Regions from separate parts of the Caballeronia sp. Sq4a genome, predicted to be linked through region 4. Evidence: predicted binding sites of a transcription regulator. Region 4 holds the regulator's gene; each other region holds the start of a gene.
The links. Region 4 encodes LexA, which represses DNA repair genes until DNA is damaged. Its sites were predicted from a motif close to ACTGTATNNNNATACAGT; they were not measured.

Region 1 (4,685 bases), 860 kb from region 4:
CCATACGGCCTGAGCGCGCGCGGTTTCGGTTTGCGCGAGCTTGTCCGCCGTCTCGCCGATCAACGCCTCGCCCACCGCGTGCCGCTTCAATTCGTTGATGATCCGGCTGCCGCCCATGCGCGGCGCCCGACGATGAACGACGCTCTCCACGAAACGTTCGTTGGACAGCCAGCCGTCGCGCTCCAGGCTGTCGAGCGTGTTTTCGAGCGAGTCGGCTTCCTGCACGTACGGACGCAGTTTGCGCGACAGCTCCGCACGGCTGTATTCGCGGCGCGAAAGGTAGGCCAATGCGCGGCCTTTCAGCGAGCGTTGAGGCCGTCTTGGGTTGTTCGCGTCCGGTGCCTTGCGCGCTCGTTCGGTCGAGCGGCTGTACGCCGGGTCTGATGGTGGTTCGGGCGCGCACTGCTCGAATGGCTCGAACGGATCGGCGTCTTCGAAGGGATTGGAGAAGGGATCGGCGCTGTCGTCCGGTAAGCGGGCCTCTTTCGGCGGCTTGGGCGGCGCGTCGAGCTTCTGGACGGGTTGCGTCGTGGCCTGAGCGAGAAGCGAGCGCGCCTGCGCGAGACGCGCGGCGCGGTCGGGGTCTTGCGCCGCGAATGGCTCACGTGCGGCGCGTGCTGGCGCGCCCGGATTCGCATCGAGCGTCGGGTTTGCGGTCTTTGGCGACTTGGCAGCCGAGCGCGGCGACTGGACCGTCGCGAATGTTTCCGTTGCCGGTGCCCGCTCGGGTTCCTTTACGAGCCCTCGCGCCGCTCCAGATACACCGCGCGCCGGCGCGAATGGCTTCGCGTCGGCGCGTGATGTAGTGCTTCGAGTGGACCAGCGTGATTTCGTCGCTACGGCGCGCCGCTCGCTACTGCGCTCGTAACGGTCGATGCCATTGGCGTGATCGGCCGACTCACCGACGCCGCGCGCAGAAGACTCGAACGCAGCATCGTCGCCCGATTCGCCCGCGCCGTCAGACCGGCCCGCACGGCCCCGCCGAACATCGGCGCTGCCAGCCTTCGATCCGAACCGGCGCTTGAACATCGACGGTGCGGCGCGACGCTTATTCGTCGTCCGCGACTGCTGCGCCCGCGGCGACGCCATCTGCCAGCGCGGCCACACCCAGCGATTCGCGTATCTTGTTCTCGATCTCGCGTGCAATGTCCGGGTTCTCGCGCAGGAATTCCCGCGCGTTGTCCTTGCCCTGACCGATGCGATCGCCGTTATAGCTGTACCACGCGCCCGCCTTGTCGACGAGCTTGGCCTGCACGCCCAGATCGATGATTTCGCCCTGACGCGAAATGCCCTCGCCGTACAGAATGTCGAAGATGGCTTCGCGGAACGGCGGCGACACCTTGTTCTTCACCACCTTCACGCGCGTTTCGTTGCCGATGACTTCGTCGTTCTTCTTGATGGACCCGATACGGCGAATGTCCAGACGCACCGACGAATAGAACTTCAGCGCGTTACCGCCCGTGGTGGTTTCCGGGTTGCCGAACATCACGCCGATCTTCATGCGGATCTGGTTGATGAAGATCACGAGGCAGTTCGTGCGCTTGATGGTACCGGTGAGCTTGCGCAGCGCCTGCGACATCAGGCGAGCTTGCAGACCCGGCAGCGAGTCGCCCATTTCGCCTTCGATTTCCGCCTTCGGCACGAGCGCCGCGACGGAGTCGATCACGATCATGTCGATGGAACCCGAGCGCACCAGCGCGTCCGCGATTTCCAGCGCCTGTTCGCCCGTGTCCGGCTGCGAGATAAGCAGTTCCTGCACGTTCACGCCGAGCTTCTGCGCGTATTGCACGTCGAGCGCGTGTTCCGCGTCGATGAATGCCGCCGTGCCGCCGATCTTCTGCATTTCGGCGATCACCTGCAGCGTGAGCGTGGTCTTGCCCGACGATTCCGGACCGTAGATCTCGACGACGCGGCCGCGCGGCAGTCCGCCCACGCCGAGCGCGATATCCAGTCCGAGCGAGCCGGTGGACACCACCTGAATGTCTTCGACCGCCTCGCCCGCGCCGAGCCGCATGATCGACCCTTTGCCGAATTGCTTCTCGATCTGCGAGAGCGCGGCAGCGAGGGCCTTGCTTTTTTCCGCAGTCATGCCAGCCGGGCCTTTCTTGCTTTCTTCCATGAATCGTCCTTTGCTATGATGAACGGCGTCTGAGGCTTGTGCTTACGGGCTGTGATGCGGATTCCGCATACTTTCGCCCGCTTTTCGCACAGATGCAGACACTGTATAAAAAAACAGTAGTTTTTGCAAGCCCGATTGCGGCGACGTGGCGTTTTTCCACGTCGCCCGAACCGCGCAAAAACCGCACAACACCCTGGAGACCGCCGCGCCGGGCGAAATGCGGTGCCGGCAATGCGCTACCGCGCATCAGGCGCACAGACGATGCGAATCCTCATTGCCGAAGACGACAGCATACTCGCGGACGGCCTCGTCCGATCACTCCGCCAATCGGGATACGCCGTCGACCATGTGAAGCATGGCGTCGAGGCGGACACCGCGCTGACGCTTCAACCGTTCGACCTGCTGATTCTCGATCTCGGGCTGCCGCTCATGCCCGGCCTCGAAGTGTTGCGCCGGCTGCGCGCGCGCAATTCGCAGATGCCCGTGCTGATCCTGACCGCCGCCGACAGCGTCGACGAGCGCGTGAAGGGCCTCGATCTCGGCGCCGACGACTATATGGCCAAGCCCTTCGCGCTCAACGAGCTCGAAGCGCGGGTGCGCGCGCTCACGCGGCGCGGCGCGGGCGGCGGGCCGACGGTCGTCAAGCATGGTTCGCTGTCGTTCGATCAGGTGGGACGCATCGCGCATATCGGCGATCAGGTAATCGACTTGTCGGCGCGCGAGCTGGGCGTGCTCGAAGTGCTGCTGCAGCGGACCGGGCGCCTCGTGTCGAAGGAACAGCTCGTCAATCACTTGTGCGAATGGGGCGAAGAAGTCAGCAACAACGCGATCGAGGTTTACGTCCACCGGCTGCGCAAGAAGATCGAGCCGAGCGGCGCGCGCATCATCACCGTGCGCGGGCTCGGCTACACGCTCGAAAAAGCGTCGAGCGGCGTAACCGGGCCGGGCGCGAGCGCGCCGTTGCCGGGTCATCACTGAGCCGGCAACGCATGGCCTCGCCCGTTTCCAGCGAACGCGCAGACGAGCCGGCGCGCACGCCGCCCTCGTCCGCGACCGCAGCCAACGCAGCCACGGCCGATTCCGACGCGCTGCGCGACGCGCGCTACGCCAATCCCTTCGCCCCGCAGGACGAGCTGGAACCGGACAGCGAGACGCATCCGCGCTCGCTCTTCGGCGAGATTCTCGACTGGATGCTCGCGCCGCTTCTGCTGCTCTGGCCGATGAGCATCGCGGTGACCTATCTGGTCGCGAAGTCCATCGCGAACGGACCGTTCGACCGCGCGCTCGAAGCGGATGCCTATGTCATCGCGCGTCAGATCCAGCCGGTCAACGGCGTCGCGGAACTGCGCCTGCCCGACGCGACGCGTGATTTTCTGCGCGCCGACAACGTCGACAGCGTGTTCTTTCAGGTGCTCGGCACGCGCGGCGAGCTGGTCGGCGGCGACCGCGACATGCCCTTGCCGCACGAAGACGACCGGCCGCAGCCGGGCGTCGTGGAGTTTCGAGACGACGTGCTGCGCGGCAACGATATTCGCGTCGCCTACACGACCGTGGACCTCCCCGCACTCGACGCCCAGAACGCGCAGCCGGTGCTCGTGCAAGTGGCCGAAACGCTCGACAAGCGAAGCCAGCTCGCCAACGACATCATCAAGGGCGTGATCCTGCCTCAGTTCGTGATCTTGCCGCTCGCCATCGTGCTCGTCTGGTTCGGGCTGTCGCGCGGGCTCGCGCCGCTGCATGCGCTGCAATCGAATATCCGCGCTCGCCGCCCCGACGATCTCTCGCCGCTCGAAGCCGGCCGCGCGCCGCCCGAGATCGCGCCGCTCGTCGCGTCGTTCAACGATCTGCTGACGCGACTCGAACAGAACATGGAGTTCCAGAAGCGCTTTATCGCCGATGCCGCGCATCAAATGAAAACGCCGCTCGCCGGCCTGCGCATGCAGGCGGAACTCGCGCTGCGGCAGGACGTGTCGAACGAAGTGCAGCGTTCGCTCGAACAGATTGCGACCAGTTCGGAACACGCCGCGCGGCTCGTTGCGCAACTGCTCGCGCTGGCCCGCGCGGAAAATCGCGCGAACGGGCAGATCTTCTCGCACGTCGAGTTGACGGATCTCGCGCGCCTCGCCGTGCGCGACTGGGTGCAGGCGGCGCTCGCCAAGCGCATGGACATCGGCTACGAGGAGCCGCCGTATCCGGTCGAAGTGGAAGGCAACGCGGTGATGTTGCGCGAGATGCTCTCCAATCTGATCGACAACGCGATCCGCTACACGCCGACCGGCGGGCGCATCACCGTGCGCGTGCGGGCCGACGACACGAATCTCGATCTCGTGCATCTGGAAGTGGAAGACACCGGCCTCGGCATTCCGCCGGCCGAACGCGAGCGCGTGGTGGAGCGGTTCTATCGCATTCTCGGCCGCGAAGGCGATGGAAGCGGCCTCGGCCTTGCCATCGTCAAGGAGATCGCGACGATTCACGGCGGCACGCTCGCCATCGAGGATCACGTCTATCAGGAAGCGCCGCGGCTCGCCGGAACGCTGGTTCGCGTCAGCTTGCAGCGGGTTTATCC
Region 2 (4,685 bases), 690 kb from region 4:
CGCGCATGCGCGACAGCCACGCTCACCGACGTCAGTACGCCTTGCAGCAGCGTCACGACGACGAAGAACATGTTGGCGCCCAGACCACCCGCGGCGAGCGCGTCGGGACCGAGCGAGCCGAGCAGAATCGTGTCCGTGACGCCCATCGCCATTTGCGACAGTTGCGCGATGGCGAGTGGCGCGGCGAGGCGCGCGGTATCGACGGCATGGCGAGACAGACTGACGTGTCCCGAATGCGCGCGGGTCGCGCGGCTGGTGTGCGATTGCATGATCGAGAGAAAGGAGCGGAAGGGCGCGTGGACGCGTCCGTGTCGCGCGCTGAAACCTGAACGAAAGACGCTTAGCTTATGGCCTCGCGCGCGGCATGTCGATGACGCGCCCCGTTATGGTCGTCTTTTCGCAAGCGGCGGGCGCATGGGCGCAAGCGGTATCAGTCGGGCGCGCGCACTCGGATCTTCTGGCCGTCGAGCATCACGACCTGACCCGCGCGGATCTTGCAGGTCTTGCGCAGTTCCACTTTGCCGTCGACGGTGACATCGCCCATCGCGACGCGCGCCTTCGCCGAGCCGCCGCTATCGGCGAGTCCCATCAGCTTGAGCAGGTTGTGGAGTTCGACGTAGTCGCCCGTGAGGGTGAATTGAAGCTGCGGCATGGCGGGCGTTCAGATGCGAAAAGACTTCGATGATAAACCAGCGCGGGACATCATCCGGGCACACTGCGTGCTCTTACACGATCGACCGTTCGTTTCGCCGGATTAAGCACATGTAGCGAAGTGAAACCGCCGGTAACAATGACCCGTTTCGAGAAACTCGCGCGTCGTCCGGCCGGTCTGTACGTTTGATCGATGCAGCTTCGGTCATCTTCTAACCGACAAGTCGCGTCATCGCGCTCCAAGTTGTCGAACGCGTTTGGCGGACACACCCAGAGAGGACAAGCTCATGACTAAGGCTCGAATTCTGATGATCGGCGCCGCTTTCGCCGCGATGGCTGCCACCGGCGCGCAGGCGCAAACCGCTCAACCGGCGGACTCGGCTCCCGGCCAGGCGCCGATGCAGGTGCAGCAGCAAGTGTCGCCGCCGCCGCAAAACGTGGTCGCGCCGGCACCGACCGATCCGCTCGTGCAGAAGCGCAACGCCGACGCGCAGGCCAATGCGGAATATCGCGCGTCGAAGAAGGCGTCGAAGGCGGAGATGAAGGCTGCCGACAAGCAGGCCAAGCAGCAGTATAAGGAGCAGGTCCGCAATGCGAAGATCAACCGCAAGGCCGACAAGGCCGCCGCGAAGGACGACCTGAACGCCGCGACCGACCGCACGCCGAAGGATGAAGGCGAGCAGCACTGATCGCCTAGAGCGCCGCGAAGCCTCGGTGTCTCCGGCTTCGCGGTAGGAACACAACGACCACACTAACGACCACACGGAGGACGCCATGAATCGACGCACCCATACATTGCTGGCTGCGCTCATCGCGGGCGCGCTGACGAGCGTGAGCGCGGCACCGGCTTTCGCGCAATCGACGAGCGACGCGCCGACCCACGCCGACAAGAAGGCCGCGAAGAAGCAGGCCGAAGCCGACAAGGACGCCGCCGTCGCGCAGGCGAAGGCGGACAAGAAGAAGACCGAAGCGCAATCGGAGGCGAATGAAGCCGCCGCCAAAGCCAATCTGAAGGACGCCAAGAAGGCCGACTAAGCCACTGCCCGCAAGCCGCGGCCGGTCAAAAGAAAGACGTGCCGCGGCAAAGACTTGCGTGCGCGGGTTGTATGGATATACAGTGTGCGTCACTTCTTTCGACGCCCGCTTTCCTCTGTGCTGACCCTTCCGGACGACACCGCCACCGCCGACGCCTCCTCGGAGAACGTCGCCGCCTATCTTGCCAAGCTCAACGATGCGCAGCGCCGGGCGGTCGAATTCGGCGTCGACGCGCCGGGGCGCTGCGGCGGTCCGTTGCTCGTGATCGCGGGTGCGGGCTCGGGGAAGACCAACACGCTCGCGCATCGCGTCGCGCATTTGCTCGTGAAGGGCGCGGATCCGCACCGGATTCTGCTGCTGACGTTTTCGCGCCGCGCGGCGCTCGAAATGACGCGGCGCGTGACGCGCATCGCGACGAACGCGCTCGGCAGCAAGAGCGCCATCGCGCAGGGGCTCACGTGGTCCGGCACGTTTCACGGCATCGGCGCGCGGCTGCTGCGCGATTACGCCGATCTCGTCGGCCTCGCGCCGTCGTTCACCATCAACGACCGCGAAGACTCCGCCGACCTGATGAACCTCGTGCGCCACGAGCTCGGGCTGTCGTCGAAAGAGAAGCGGTTTCCCGCCAAATCCACCTGCTTCGCCATCTACTCGCGCGTCGTCAACACGGGCGTGTCGCTCGCCACCGTGCTGGATCAGGCGTATCCGTGGTGTCGCGAGTGGGAAGCGGACCTTAAGCGCCTCTTCGCCGCGTACGTGAGCGCGAAGCAGGCGCAAAGCGTCCTCGACTACGACGACCTGCTGCTCTACTGGTCGCACCTCGCCGCCGAGCCGAGCATCGCGGCCGACTTGTCGAGCCGCTTCGACCACGTGCTCGTCGACGAGTATCAGGACACCAACCGCCTGCAAGCCACCATCCTGCTCGCGATGAAACCGGACGGTCGCGGCCTGACCGTCGTGGGCGACGACGCGCAGTCCATCTATTCGTTTCGCGGCGCGACGGTGCGCAATATCCTCGACTTTCCGCAGCACTTCGACCCGCCTGCGGCGACCGTCACGCTCGACCGCAACTATCGGTCGACGCAGCCGATTCTCGAAGCGTCGAACGCGGTAATCGGGCTTGCCACTGAGCGCTATACGAAGGATCTGTGGACCGACAAGGCATCGGCGCAAAGGCCGCGCGTCGTTTCGGTCGCGGACGAGGCCGATCAGGCGCGTTATGTCGTCGAAAAGGTGCTGGAGGCGCGCGAGGGCGGCATGAAGCTGAAGTCGCAGGCGGTGCTCTTTCGCGCGGCGCATCACAGCGCGACACTCGAGATCGAGCTCACGCGGCGCAACATTCCGTTCGTGAAGTTCGGCGGCCTCAAGTTTCTGGATTCCGTGCACGTGAAAGACGTGCTCGCGGTGCTGCGCTGGGCCGAGAATCCGCGCGATCGCGTCGCGGGCTTCCGCGTCGCGCAACTGCTGCCGGGCATCGGGCCGGCGATTGCCGGGCGTCTGCTGGATAGCGTCGCGCAGGCCGAGCGCGCGCCGACTGCGATCGCCGCGTTCGGCGCGCCCGCGCGGGCGAGCGAAGACTGGCCGCGCTTCGTCGCGCTCATGGCCAAGCTGTGCGGCCGCGAATCGCCGTGGCCCGCTGAATTCGAAATGATTCGCCGCTGGTACGAGCCGCACCTCGAACGCAATCACGAAGACGCGGCTATCCGCATCGGCGACGTGTTGCAGATGGAAAGCATCGCGTCCACGTACCCGACGCGCGAGCGTTTCTTGACCGAGCTCACGCTCGATCCGCCCGACGCGACGAGCGACGAGTCCGGCGTACCGCTCATCGACGAGGACTATCTGATTCTCTCGACCATCCACTCGGCGAAAGGGCAGGAATGGCGCAACGTGTTCGTGCTGAACGGCGTGGACGGCTGCATTCCGTCCGATATGGGCACGGGCAGCGACGAGGAAATCGACGAAGAGCGCCGCCTGCTGTATGTCGCGATGACGCGGGCGAAAGAAGATCTGCACATCGTCACGCCGCAGCGTTTCTACGTGCACAACCAGACGAATCTGGGCGATCGCCACGTCTGGGCGCAGCGCACGCGTTTCATTCCGCCGCAACTGATGCAGCACTTCGAGGCAGGCGCATGGCCGCCGGTGCCGGTCGCGGCCGCGCCGACGGCGGCGGGGCTCGCCGCGGCGGCGAAAGCGAAGATCGATATCGCCGCGCGGCTGAAGGGAATGTGGGAGTAAGGCGGCGCTCGCTCAGCGCGAGGCGCGCGAGGCTCGCGGCACGCGCGGCGCGCTGCCGAAAATGCTGCGCAGCCACGCCGCAAAGCGCGTGAAGCCGTCGTAGGGTTCGTCGACGAAAAGCTCCGGCCGCATCGAGCGCAGATACTCGAGCAGTTGCTGCGCTTCCTGTTTCTGGATCGATCCGTAGAAGATGCCCAGCCTCAGCAGCGCGCGCAGTTCGCCGAGCTTTTCGCGCGCAGCGGACCCGACGTTCGTTTCGACCGCGATCTTCGCATCGAAGACGCGCTGGCGCAGCGAATCGGCGAGTCGCCAGGCGGGCGTCTGCATCTTCTGCTCGACTTCGCGAATATCCACCGCCGCCGACTTGATCTGCGAGGCGAGCACGTCCACCTGCGAGGCGTCGCCCTTGGCTTCGGTGACGATGGCCGTCGCCCATTCGCGCGACGCTTTCACCAGATCCTCGGCGCTCCAGTCGGAGCGGATCGCGAACGCGAAGCCGTGCTCGGCCGCCTGCCGGATCAGAATTTCGACGACATCCGGGAACTCCTTGTCGAGCGCGCGCTTCGCCCACGCATACTGGCCGTGCGTGAGCATCCGCTGCACGGCCTGCTCGGTGAGCGGCGTGTCGTTGTCGAGCAGCTTCGCGCGCAGAAAGTCCTCGAACGAAGGCGTGACGAACTGCGGGTCGAGCTTGAGCGACAGACGCAGGAACGCCTCGAAGTCGCGATTCAGCGACGCGATCGTTTCATCGCGCAACG
Region 3 (4,685 bases), on a different replicon from region 4:
GGGATTCGCGTTGCGGAACTTCTCGGTCGCATAGAGCACCGTCGCGGAACTGGGTCCGCCGAGCACGTCGTAGGAACTGAGAACGATGTGCGCCTTCGGGTTGCCCGCCAACTCCTGCTGCTGAAACGGCGGATTGCCGAAGTGCGCGTTTATTTCCGTGCCGCCCGCGATGATCGCGGCGGCTGCATCCGGATGCGGCACCGCTTGCGTCAGCTTGTCGAGGCGATCGAACTCTTTGTCGCCCCACTGCTTCGCGGCGGCATATTGCAGAATGGGCGACTGCACCGACACGCCCACGGCAGGCAACGCGATACGGTCTTTATCCGTGAAGTCGGCGATGGTCTTCACGCGCGGATCATTCGATACGAGGTAATAAGGCAGATTGCCGAGCGAAGCGACGCCCTTCACGTTCTGGCGCCCGTGCGTGCGGTCCCAGATGGTCAAGAGCGGACCGACGCCTGCCGCTGCAATGTCCACGGAACCGGACAGCAGCGCGTCGTTGATGCTCGCGCCGCCGGAGAGCTTCGCCCAATCCACCTTGATATCGATGCCCTGCTTCTTGCCTTCCTGCTCGATGAACTTCTGGTCGCGCGCCACGTTCAGGAGCAAATAGACCACGCCATATTGCTCCGCAATGCGCAGGGTGCCTTCCGCGAAGGCGCTGCAAGTGCCACCGAGCGAAAGCGCCAACGCGCAGACAAACGCGCGCAACTCGCCCTTCCCTTTTCGAGAATGCATCGAAAAACCCCGTGTTTGTAGGACTATTTGTGGTTCGGCTTAGAAAGGCGCATCGCCTTCGATGGTGGTCCGATACAGCTTGCGGCGCTGATCGTCCGGCGTGCCCGCCGCCAGATGCATGACCGAGCGGTTGTCCCAGAACACCATGTCATGGTCGCGCCAAACATGCCGATAGACGAATTCGGGCCGCACGCTGTGCGTGAAGATTTCGTCGAGCAATGCGCGGCTTTCATCTTCCGGCATATCGACGATGCGCGTGGTGAAGTGCTCGCTCACGAAGAGCGCCTGACGACCCGTCTCCGGATGCGTGCGCACGATGGGATGCACGACCGGCTTCACCTGCGCGATCTGCTCCGGTGTGAGATTCGGACGCCACGGACTGCGCTTTTGCAGCTCCGCATATTTCGCGAGATACGTGTGCTCCGCGAAACGCCCCTCGACCGCGTTCTTCAGATGCGCGGGCAACGTCTCCCACGCGAGATGCTGATTCGCGAACAGCGTGTCGCCGCCTGTCGACGGGAGCTCTTGCGCATGAAGCATCGAGCCGAGGCTCGGCTTCTCTTTGTATGAGAGATCCGAATGCCAGAAGTGGCCGGCGTCGCCGAGTCCAATAGGCTTGCCGTTCTCGATGATGTTCGACACCACGAGCACTTCGGGATAACCGGCCAGTCCGAACTGGTGCAATACGTGAATCTGCAATGGCCCGAACCGCTTGCTGAAGGCGACCTGCTGCGCGGGCGTGATGCGCTGTTCGCGGAACACGAGCACGTGATAGTCGAGGTGAGCGCGATGAATGCGCGCGAAATCCTCAGTGGCCAAGGGCTGCGACAGGTCGAGCCCGATGACCTCTGCGCCCAGCGGGCCGTCAAAGGGACGAATGACGATTTGTTGCTCGACGGCCTCGGCAGCGTCGTGGGTCGGCGAAAGAATGGTCACGGTGTAATGAAAGCGGCGGACAGACGAATAATCTACGCCCGGCACGCGCGCGCGGCAACGAACGATGCGCGATTTGATTATCTGGCGTGATGCTAAGACCGCGACAGCTCAGTCTTCGATTGCGTCGAAAGGCAATTCGACCTGTACCGGCGCGACGGAAACGCCGGCTTCGTCAGCGGACTCCAGCGCGCTCACGCGCACGCCGAGCAGTCGCAGTCTTTTGTCGAGCACGATTCGTTTGAGGCACTCGGTCGCCGCGCGACGAATCTCGGATGCATCGGCCGTGGCGATTGGAATGGTCAAGTCGCGCGTGACGGTGCGAAAGTCGTCGAAACGCAGCTTGATGCCGACGGTGCGCCCCACGTAACCTTTGCGCGCGAGATCGTCCGCCACGCGCTTGCAGAGGCCCGTGAATTCCGCCGAAAGCGTGGCGCGGTCGTGTTTGGGATGAAGGTCGCGCTCGAACGTGGTCTCGCGGCTCATGGACTTGGGCGTGGAACTCACGACGACAGGCCGTTCGTCCTGCCCTTGCGCGATGCGCGCGAGCCACGCCGCATAGGTCGGACCGAAGTGCGATTGCAGAAGGCCGAGGTCGGCGGCCGCGATATCGCCCACGGTCACGATGCCGAGCGCCGCGAGCTTGTCATTCGCCTTGGGCCCGATGCCATTTACCTTGCGCGCGGCCAGCGGCCAGATGCGCGTGGGCAGGTCGTTCATCGTAAGAATGGTGAGACCGTCGGGCTTGTCCAGTTCCGAGCCGATCTTCGCGAGCAGCTTGTTCGGCGCGATGCAGATGGAACAGGTGAGGCCGGTCGCTTCGCGCACCGCGTCTTTCATGCGCTGACCAATGTCCGCTGAATCGCCGGGCATGTCGGTGACGTCGATATAGATCTCGTCGATGCCGCGGTTCTCGATCTGCGTGGTGAATCCGGCAATCGCCGCTTTGAAGAGGCGCGAGTAATGCCGATAAGACTCGAAATCCGTCGGAAGAAGAATGGCGTCGGGCGCGAGCTGGGCCGCTTTCATCATGCCCATTGCGGAGAACACGCCGAATTTGCGGGCTTCATACGTGGAGGTCGTCACCACGCCGCGGCCAGCGTAGTCGCGCAATCGCTTGAAACGACGCGTGCCGTCCGCCATCGTCTCGGGCGCGGCGTTCCGACCGCCTCCGACCACCACCGGCTCACCGCGTAACTCCGGATAGCGCAGCAGTTCGACCGACGCGAAAAACGCATCCATGTCGAGGTGCGCGATACGGCGCGGCGGCGTCTCTGAGGCGAACGAAGAAGGCAGTGAGGCGTCCATCGACGGCGAAAGGCGAGCGCAAAAGCAAGAGCGCTTAGGGCCGAAGTCGAAAATGGCTTACTGTACATTCATACAGTGATTTTCGCCAGCGGCCTCTCAGTGACGCTTCAGCGGCTACTCTGCCGCGCGCTTTTCCGCGAGTGCGCGGCGGCAGTCGTCGAAGACCTGCCGGACCACATCGGACTGATAGTTGAGGTCTTCGCTGTCGAGAATCTCCTCGACGGCATCGCGCGCCCAGTCGGCCTCGAGTATCGCGCAATGACGCGCGGCCAGATCGCGCGCAATGGCGGCAAGCTTCGCGACCGTCAGCCAGTCCGCGAGCCGCTGATGCCTGTCGAGCCACTTGTGCGCGGCCTGCACGTGGAAAGCCGCCGCCGGCCAGTCTCCGTTCAGATAGAACGCGCCCAGACTGCCGCATGTCAGCCAGCAGAGCAATTCGACGCGGTCCCGGGCACTCAGGGTACGAGGCACATCGTTCATGGCGGCGCTCACGAAGGACGTTTCGACGAGAGGACGTCAGCGAATACGCTGCGTTCCGTATGAATTCCGTATGAAACAAGATAGCACGGGATGGTGCGCCGCGGCAGTGCCTTGCAAGAAAGGCATCGTGTGCTGACGAACGCATGAATCGCGGCTAAGAATTCCCTGCCTCGCGACGAAGGAGCATGTCAAAGGCGGTAAGTAAGACCGCGCAAGCAGCGCGTGGCGCACCGGGATACCATGACGAGTCGAACCGCGCGTGCACGGCGCGGATCGCGTCCTCTTTCATCAGATCCCGACCGCATGCCCCAACACAAGCAGACCGTCCGTCCCCTCGTCATTGCCGCAGTGATGGCCTCGATGGCCATGGTGGCGATCGAAGCCACCATCGTTTCGACCGCCATGCCGCAGATCGCCACGCAGCTCGGCGGCCTCAATCTGTATAGCTGGGTGTTCTCGTCGTTCCTGCTGACGCAGACCGCGCTTACCGTCGTATTCGGCAAGCTCGCGGATCTTTACGGCCGCAAGCCCGCGATACTCGCCGGCATCGCCATCTTTCTCGTCGGGTCGATACTCGCGGGCTTCGCGTGGTCGATGCCCGCCATGATCGTCTTCCGCCTTATACAGGGCGTCGGCGCGGGCGCCATTCTGCCGGTTGCGCTGACGGTGGTCGGCGATCTCTATCCGGCTCGGGAACGTGGCAAGGTGCAAGGGTACCTCGCGAGCGTATGGGCCGTGTCCGCCGTGTTGGGGCCGATGGTCGGCGGCTTGCTCATCCGGCATCTTTCGTGGAGCTGGATCTTCTGGATCAACCTGCCGATCGGCGCGCTCGCCGCGCTGCTATTCGTGCTCTTTCTGCACGAGGAAAAGCGCCACGAACGTCCGGCAATCGACCTCGCAGGCGCGTTCCTGTTCACGGCCGCCGTCGCTTCGCTGATGATGGCGCTCACCGATGCGAGCACCGCAAGCAGCGCGCGCGTCGGCGTGGAAGTCGCGATATGCATCGTGGCCAGCGTGCTCTTCGTCATGCAGGAAAAGCGCGCCGCCGATCCGATGATCTCGTTCGGCTTATGGGCGCATCGCCCGATCGCGGCGGGCAACGCCTCGACGCTGCTCGCGGGCATGGCGTTGATGGGCCTGACCACGTTCCTGCCGATGTACGTGCAAGGCGTCATGCATCGCTCGCCAGTCGAAGCGGGCCTCACGCTCACGATGATGATGATCGG
Region 4 (4,685 bases):
CTAGTCATGAGTCCAACGTGGCGCGGGTTCGGCGCGCTATTGCGTGAAGTTAGCGTTTTCCATCGTTGCCACGTCCGGCGCGGCACAGGATCATGAAGTTACGCCGCAGTCAATCTGCGATGCGGCAGGGAGGCATCATGACAAGCTACAGAAAGATTCTGCTGTGCTACGACGGTTCCAGAGAGGGCCGCAAGGCGCTGCGCCAGGGCGCGAACCTCGCGCTCGACCTCAACGCGGAAACGCACGTGCTCGCGGTGGTCGACATGCGGTCGAGCATTGCGCAGAGCGCCGGATTGCTGACCGATATGGCCTGCGGGCGCTTCGAAGACGCGGCGCGCGATATTTTGCAGGAAGGCGTCGAGTGGCTGCGCGAGCGTGGCCTGTCGGCGCAGGGGCATTTCGCGTTCGGCCATCCGATCGACGAAATCGCGGCGCTGGCCGACAGCCTTAAGGTCGATCTCGTCGTCGTCGGGCACCGCTGCCGGAGCGGACTCGCTCGTTGGTGGATGGGCGCGGGCAACACCCCTTTGCTGGATCGCGTGTCGTGCAGCATTCTGGTTGCCGTCTGTCAGGCAGGCGAATCGGCGGAAGCGGAAGATGCCGCTGCGTATGCCGCGAAGCCCGCGAAGGCCGAAGCGGGCGCGTGAGCGTGGATGGCTGGCGAAGGCGCGTCAGCCGTTGAGATCGACGGCGACGAGCTTCCATGACACTAGCCCGCTGCGGTGAAATATGGCGGAATAGCGGGCGTCGCCTGCGCCGTGCTGGTACGTCACCACGAACGTGTTGATGCCGCGATAGCCGGCCGTCGTCTGCGGCGGTTGCGGAGCCGAATTGGATGCGCTCACGGACGCGCTCGCCGAAGCCGACGCGTTTGCATCGGCTTTGCCGGCCGCGGGCGGACGTTCGCCGGGATTGCCGCGCGGCGGTATGCCGTTCAGGATGGCGGCGACTCCGTCCGGCGTCGCGTATGAATCCACGAGCGGGCCGACCAGCGCCGCGCCGATCATCGCGCCGATGATGGCGAGCGGGTTGCCGCTCTTCTGCACATCGATGCGCCGCGTGAGCAGCGCGGCGATCTGATCCTTCAAGCTCGCGCGCAATGCGGGGAAATCGACGTATTGGTTGACCGTTTGGGCGTCGCGCGCGTCGGCGGCGCGCTTGACGCGGTCCAGCACGATATACGGCGACGCATAGACGAAGCCGAGCGCCGCGACGAGCAATACGGCGGCGAGCGTGGCAATAACGGAACGAGCGGTGCGGGACATGCGACGGCCAAACCTTTAGCGAAGGTTAATGCAGGATTGACCGCGCCGACGCACGACTAATTCCCCAACTCGCCGCCAGTTCACGCCACCGTTCCGCCCGTGAGACCGGCGCGCTCTTCGTCGATGCAGCGGTCGATCATGCGCGACACTTCGCCGATCTTGCCGACGAGGATCAGCCGCGACTCGCTCCGATAAACGCGCACGGGAGTACTCCGCGGCGGCTCCGCGTGAACCGTCTGCGTCAGCGACACCCGCGCGAACGCAGGCTGGCGAGACGGCAGCGCGGGCATGGAATCGAAGAGATCCGGTGCAGCTTCGGCCCGCGAAGGCGCCGCGGCGCCGCAAGGAATCAACGCACGCAGATGGCGCAGACGGCCGAACTTGCGAAAGGGCAGCAAACGGGCAAAACGTTCCATCATGACTCTCCAGACGATAGGACGCACCACGGCATGCCGCAAGCGGCTGCCGTCCGTGCTTGATGTACTCGAAACGCGCCGCGTCTTGCGTGGCGTGAAGAGGCGCTCAGCGACGCTTCAAAGCGCGCTGCCGCCGCTGACTAGAACTCGCCTGAGCGGATCAGGCCCACTGCAATGCCTTCCAGCGCGAAGTCTCCGCTGCCCGACCGCACGAAAATATTCTCGTAGTCCGGGTTCTCCGCGATGAGCTCGACGCCGTCGGGACGTCGCTTCCAACGCTTGACCGTGACGTCGTCGCCGAGCCGCGCAACGACGATTTGTCCGTCCTTCGCCTCGGTGCGCTTTTGAACGGCGAGCAGGTCGCCGTCCAGAATGCCGGCGTCGCGCATCGACAAACCGCGCACTTTCAGCAGGTAGTCGGGCTTGCTGGAGAAGAGCGCGGGATCGCACGCGTAGTGCTGCGAAATATGCTCCTGCGCGAGGATAGGACTGCCCGCCGCCACACGGCCCACGAGCGGCAACGAGAGCTGCATGATGCTTGCGTGCGGCAAGGTGAACTGGTGCGGAACGTCTTCGGACCGGCCCGCGTCGCCAATCAGCCGGATGCCGCGCGACGAACCCGCAGCCAGCTCGATGACGCCCTTACGCGCCAGTGCCCGCAGATGCTCTTCCGCAGAGTTCGCGGAACTGAAGCCGAGCTCAGCGGCAATCTCCGCGCGGGTCGGCGGAAAGCCGGTGCGCTCGATTGCGCGCTGGAGCAGTTCGAAGACCTGCTGCTGACGCGCGGTAAGTTTTGAGGTTCTGGTCACTGGCTCGGGCCTCTCGTGCACTGTATGGATCAACAGATGACTGTATTTTTATACAGTATTCGGCGCTTTTCAAGCATTACTTTAAGTTCGGCTCGAAACCGCAACACGCTCCGTCGTTCGGCCCCCCGCAAGCGCCGGCGACTTGCTTTAGCAGCTTTCGATATAAAAGACTGAAAAACGATTATTTCTGTTCATATAGGCCCGCCGATAGACTGATTCCGTCAATTGGATAAGACGGAGAACGGGGAATGCAAAGCACGAAAGCGGGATTGGGGACCAGGGCACGCAAAGCGCTGACCGCGCTGGCGCTGACGGCGGCGGGCATCGGCGCGATGGTCGCGGCGAGCACGCAAGCCCACGCGCAGACGTCGTTTCTGAATGTGTCGTACGACCCGACGCGCGAGCTCTATCAGGACTTCAATCAGGCATTCGCCAAGAAGTGGAAAGCCGAAACAGGCGAGGCCGTCACGTTCAAGCAGTCGCATGGCGGCTCGGGCGGACAGGCGCGCGCGGTCATCGACGGCCTGCAGGCGGACGTCGTCACGCTCGCGCTCGCCTACGACATCGACGCGCTCGCGGGCAAGGGACTCGTCGCCGCGGACTGGCAGAAGCGGCTGCCGGATAACGCCTCGCCGTACACGTCGACGATCGTGTTCCTCGTGCGCAAGGGCAACCCGAAGCACATCAAGGACTGGGACGACCTCACGAAGCCGGGCGTCTCCATCGTCACGCCGAACCCGAAAACGTCGGGCGGGGCGCGCTGGAACTATCTCGCCGCGTGGGCCTACGCGCAGCACAAGCCGGGCGGCAACGAGCAAACCGCGAAGGACTTCGTCGCGAAGCTGTACAAGAACGCGGGCGTGCTCGATTCCGGCGCGCGCGGCGCCACGACGAGCTTCGTGCAGCGCGGCCAGGGCGACGTGCTGATTGCGTGGGAGAACGAGGCGTTTCTGTCGTTGAAGGAGTTCGGTCCGGACAAGTTCGAGATCGTGGTGCCTTCGGTGAGCATTCTGGCCGAGCCGCCGGTCGCGGTGGTCGACAAGGTCGTCGACAAGCACGGCACGCGCAAGCTCGCCGAGGCGTATCTCAAGTATCTGTACAGCGACGAAGGCCAGCAGATCGCCGCGCGCAATTTCTATCGTCCGCGCTCGGACAAGGTGCCGGCCGACCTCACGAAGCAGTTCCCGAAGATCAAGCTCTACACCATCGACGACACGTTCGGCGGCTGGACCAAGGCGCAGAAGACGCATTTCGCCGATGGCGGCGTGTTCGATTCCATCTATCAGCCGCAATAACAACTGCAGTAAGCGCGCAAAGCGCGAAGCAAACCGAAGCGGCGCGCCATGACGCCGCCGGTCACACAAGCATTCGATGACACGCGCTCCCCGGCGCACTGGAACAGGACGAAAGCAAGGATGACGACTTTCACTTTGCGCAAGCCGAGCGCGCTACCGGGCTTCGGCCTGACGCTCGGCATCACGCTCGCGTATCTGAGCCTCGTGGTGTTGATACCGCTCGCCGCCACGTTCGCGAAGACGGCGACGCTCGACTGGGCGCAGTTCGTCCGCGCGGTGACATCGCCGCGCGTATTGGCGTCGTATCGGCTGACCTTCGGCGCGGCGCTCGGCGGGGCGCTCATCAACGCGGTGTTCGGCTTTCTGGTCGCGTGGGTGCTCGTGCGCTATACCTTTCCGATGAAGCGCATCGTGGATGCCATCGTCGATTTGCCGTTCGCGTTGCCGACTTCGGTCGCGGGCATCTCGCTCGCGGCCGTCTATGCGGGCAACGGCTGGATCGGGCAGTATCTCGCGCCGCTCGGCGTCAAGGTCGCGTTCACGCCGCTCGGCGTGCTGGTGGCGCTGACGTTCATCGGCTTGCCGTTCGTCGTGCGCACGGTGCAGCCGGTGCTCGAAGACTTCGAGCGCGAGCAGGAAGAAGCCGCCGCGTGCCTCGGCGCGACGCGCTGGCTGACGTTTCGCCGCGTCGTCTTGCCGACGCTTTTCCCGGCGCTGCTGACGGGCTTCGCGCTGGCGTTCGCGCGCGCGCTCGGCGAATACGGCTCGGTGATTTTCATCGCGGGCAACGTGCCGATGAAGTCGGAAATCACGTCGCTTCTCATCATCACGAAGCTCGAACAGTATGACTATGCGGGCGCCACTGCGCTCGCCGTCGTCATGCTGTGCGTGTCGTTCCTG

Region 1: a site for LexA is predicted at 2,220-2,237, ahead of recA (recombinase RecA). Genes of this name have one in related genera too.
Region 2: a site for LexA is predicted at 1,753-1,770, ahead of LDZ24_RS09625 (ATP-dependent helicase). Genes of this name have one in related genera too.
Region 3: a site for LexA is predicted at 3,039-3,056, ahead of dinB (DNA polymerase IV). Genes of this name have one in related genera too.

What each region holds. Positions count from the first base shown of each region.
Region 1 covers NZ_CP084250.1:468,775-473,459, reverse strand. The annotation lists gene recX (recombination regulator RecX) at 1-1,146, opposite strand, end outside; gene recA (recombinase RecA) at 1,049-2,119, opposite strand; gene LDZ24_RS02215 (response regulator transcription factor) at 2,381-3,097, shown strand; gene LDZ24_RS02210 (sensor histidine kinase) at 3,109-4,685, shown strand, end outside.
Region 2 covers NZ_CP084250.1:2,020,391-2,025,075, reverse strand. The annotation lists gene LDZ24_RS09645 (MATE family efflux transporter) at 1-269, opposite strand, end outside; gene LDZ24_RS09640 (RNA-binding S4 domain-containing protein) at 431-652, opposite strand; gene LDZ24_RS09635 (hypothetical protein) at 939-1,340, shown strand; gene LDZ24_RS09630 (hypothetical protein) at 1,426-1,686, shown strand; gene LDZ24_RS09625 (ATP-dependent helicase) at 1,804-3,927, shown strand; gene LDZ24_RS09620 (DUF4088 family protein) at 3,940-4,685, opposite strand, start outside.
Region 3 covers NZ_CP084251.1:1,072,170-1,076,854, forward strand. The annotation lists gene LDZ24_RS18890 (ABC transporter substrate-binding protein) at 1-738, opposite strand, end outside; gene LDZ24_RS18895 (TauD/TfdA family dioxygenase) at 778-1,668, opposite strand; gene dinB (DNA polymerase IV) at 1,783-2,979, opposite strand; gene LDZ24_RS18905 (hypothetical protein) at 3,094-3,459, opposite strand; gene LDZ24_RS18910 (MDR family MFS transporter) at 3,700-4,685, shown strand, end outside.
Region 4 covers NZ_CP084250.1:1,328,175-1,332,859, forward strand. The annotation lists gene LDZ24_RS06330 (universal stress protein) at 138-647, shown strand; gene LDZ24_RS06335 (DUF2939 domain-containing protein) at 672-1,265, opposite strand; gene LDZ24_RS06340 (hypothetical protein) at 1,346-1,681, opposite strand; gene lexA (transcriptional repressor LexA) at 1,822-2,490, opposite strand; gene LDZ24_RS06350 (sulfate ABC transporter substrate-binding protein) at 2,739-3,785, shown strand; gene cysT (sulfate ABC transporter permease subunit CysT) at 3,906-4,685, shown strand, end outside.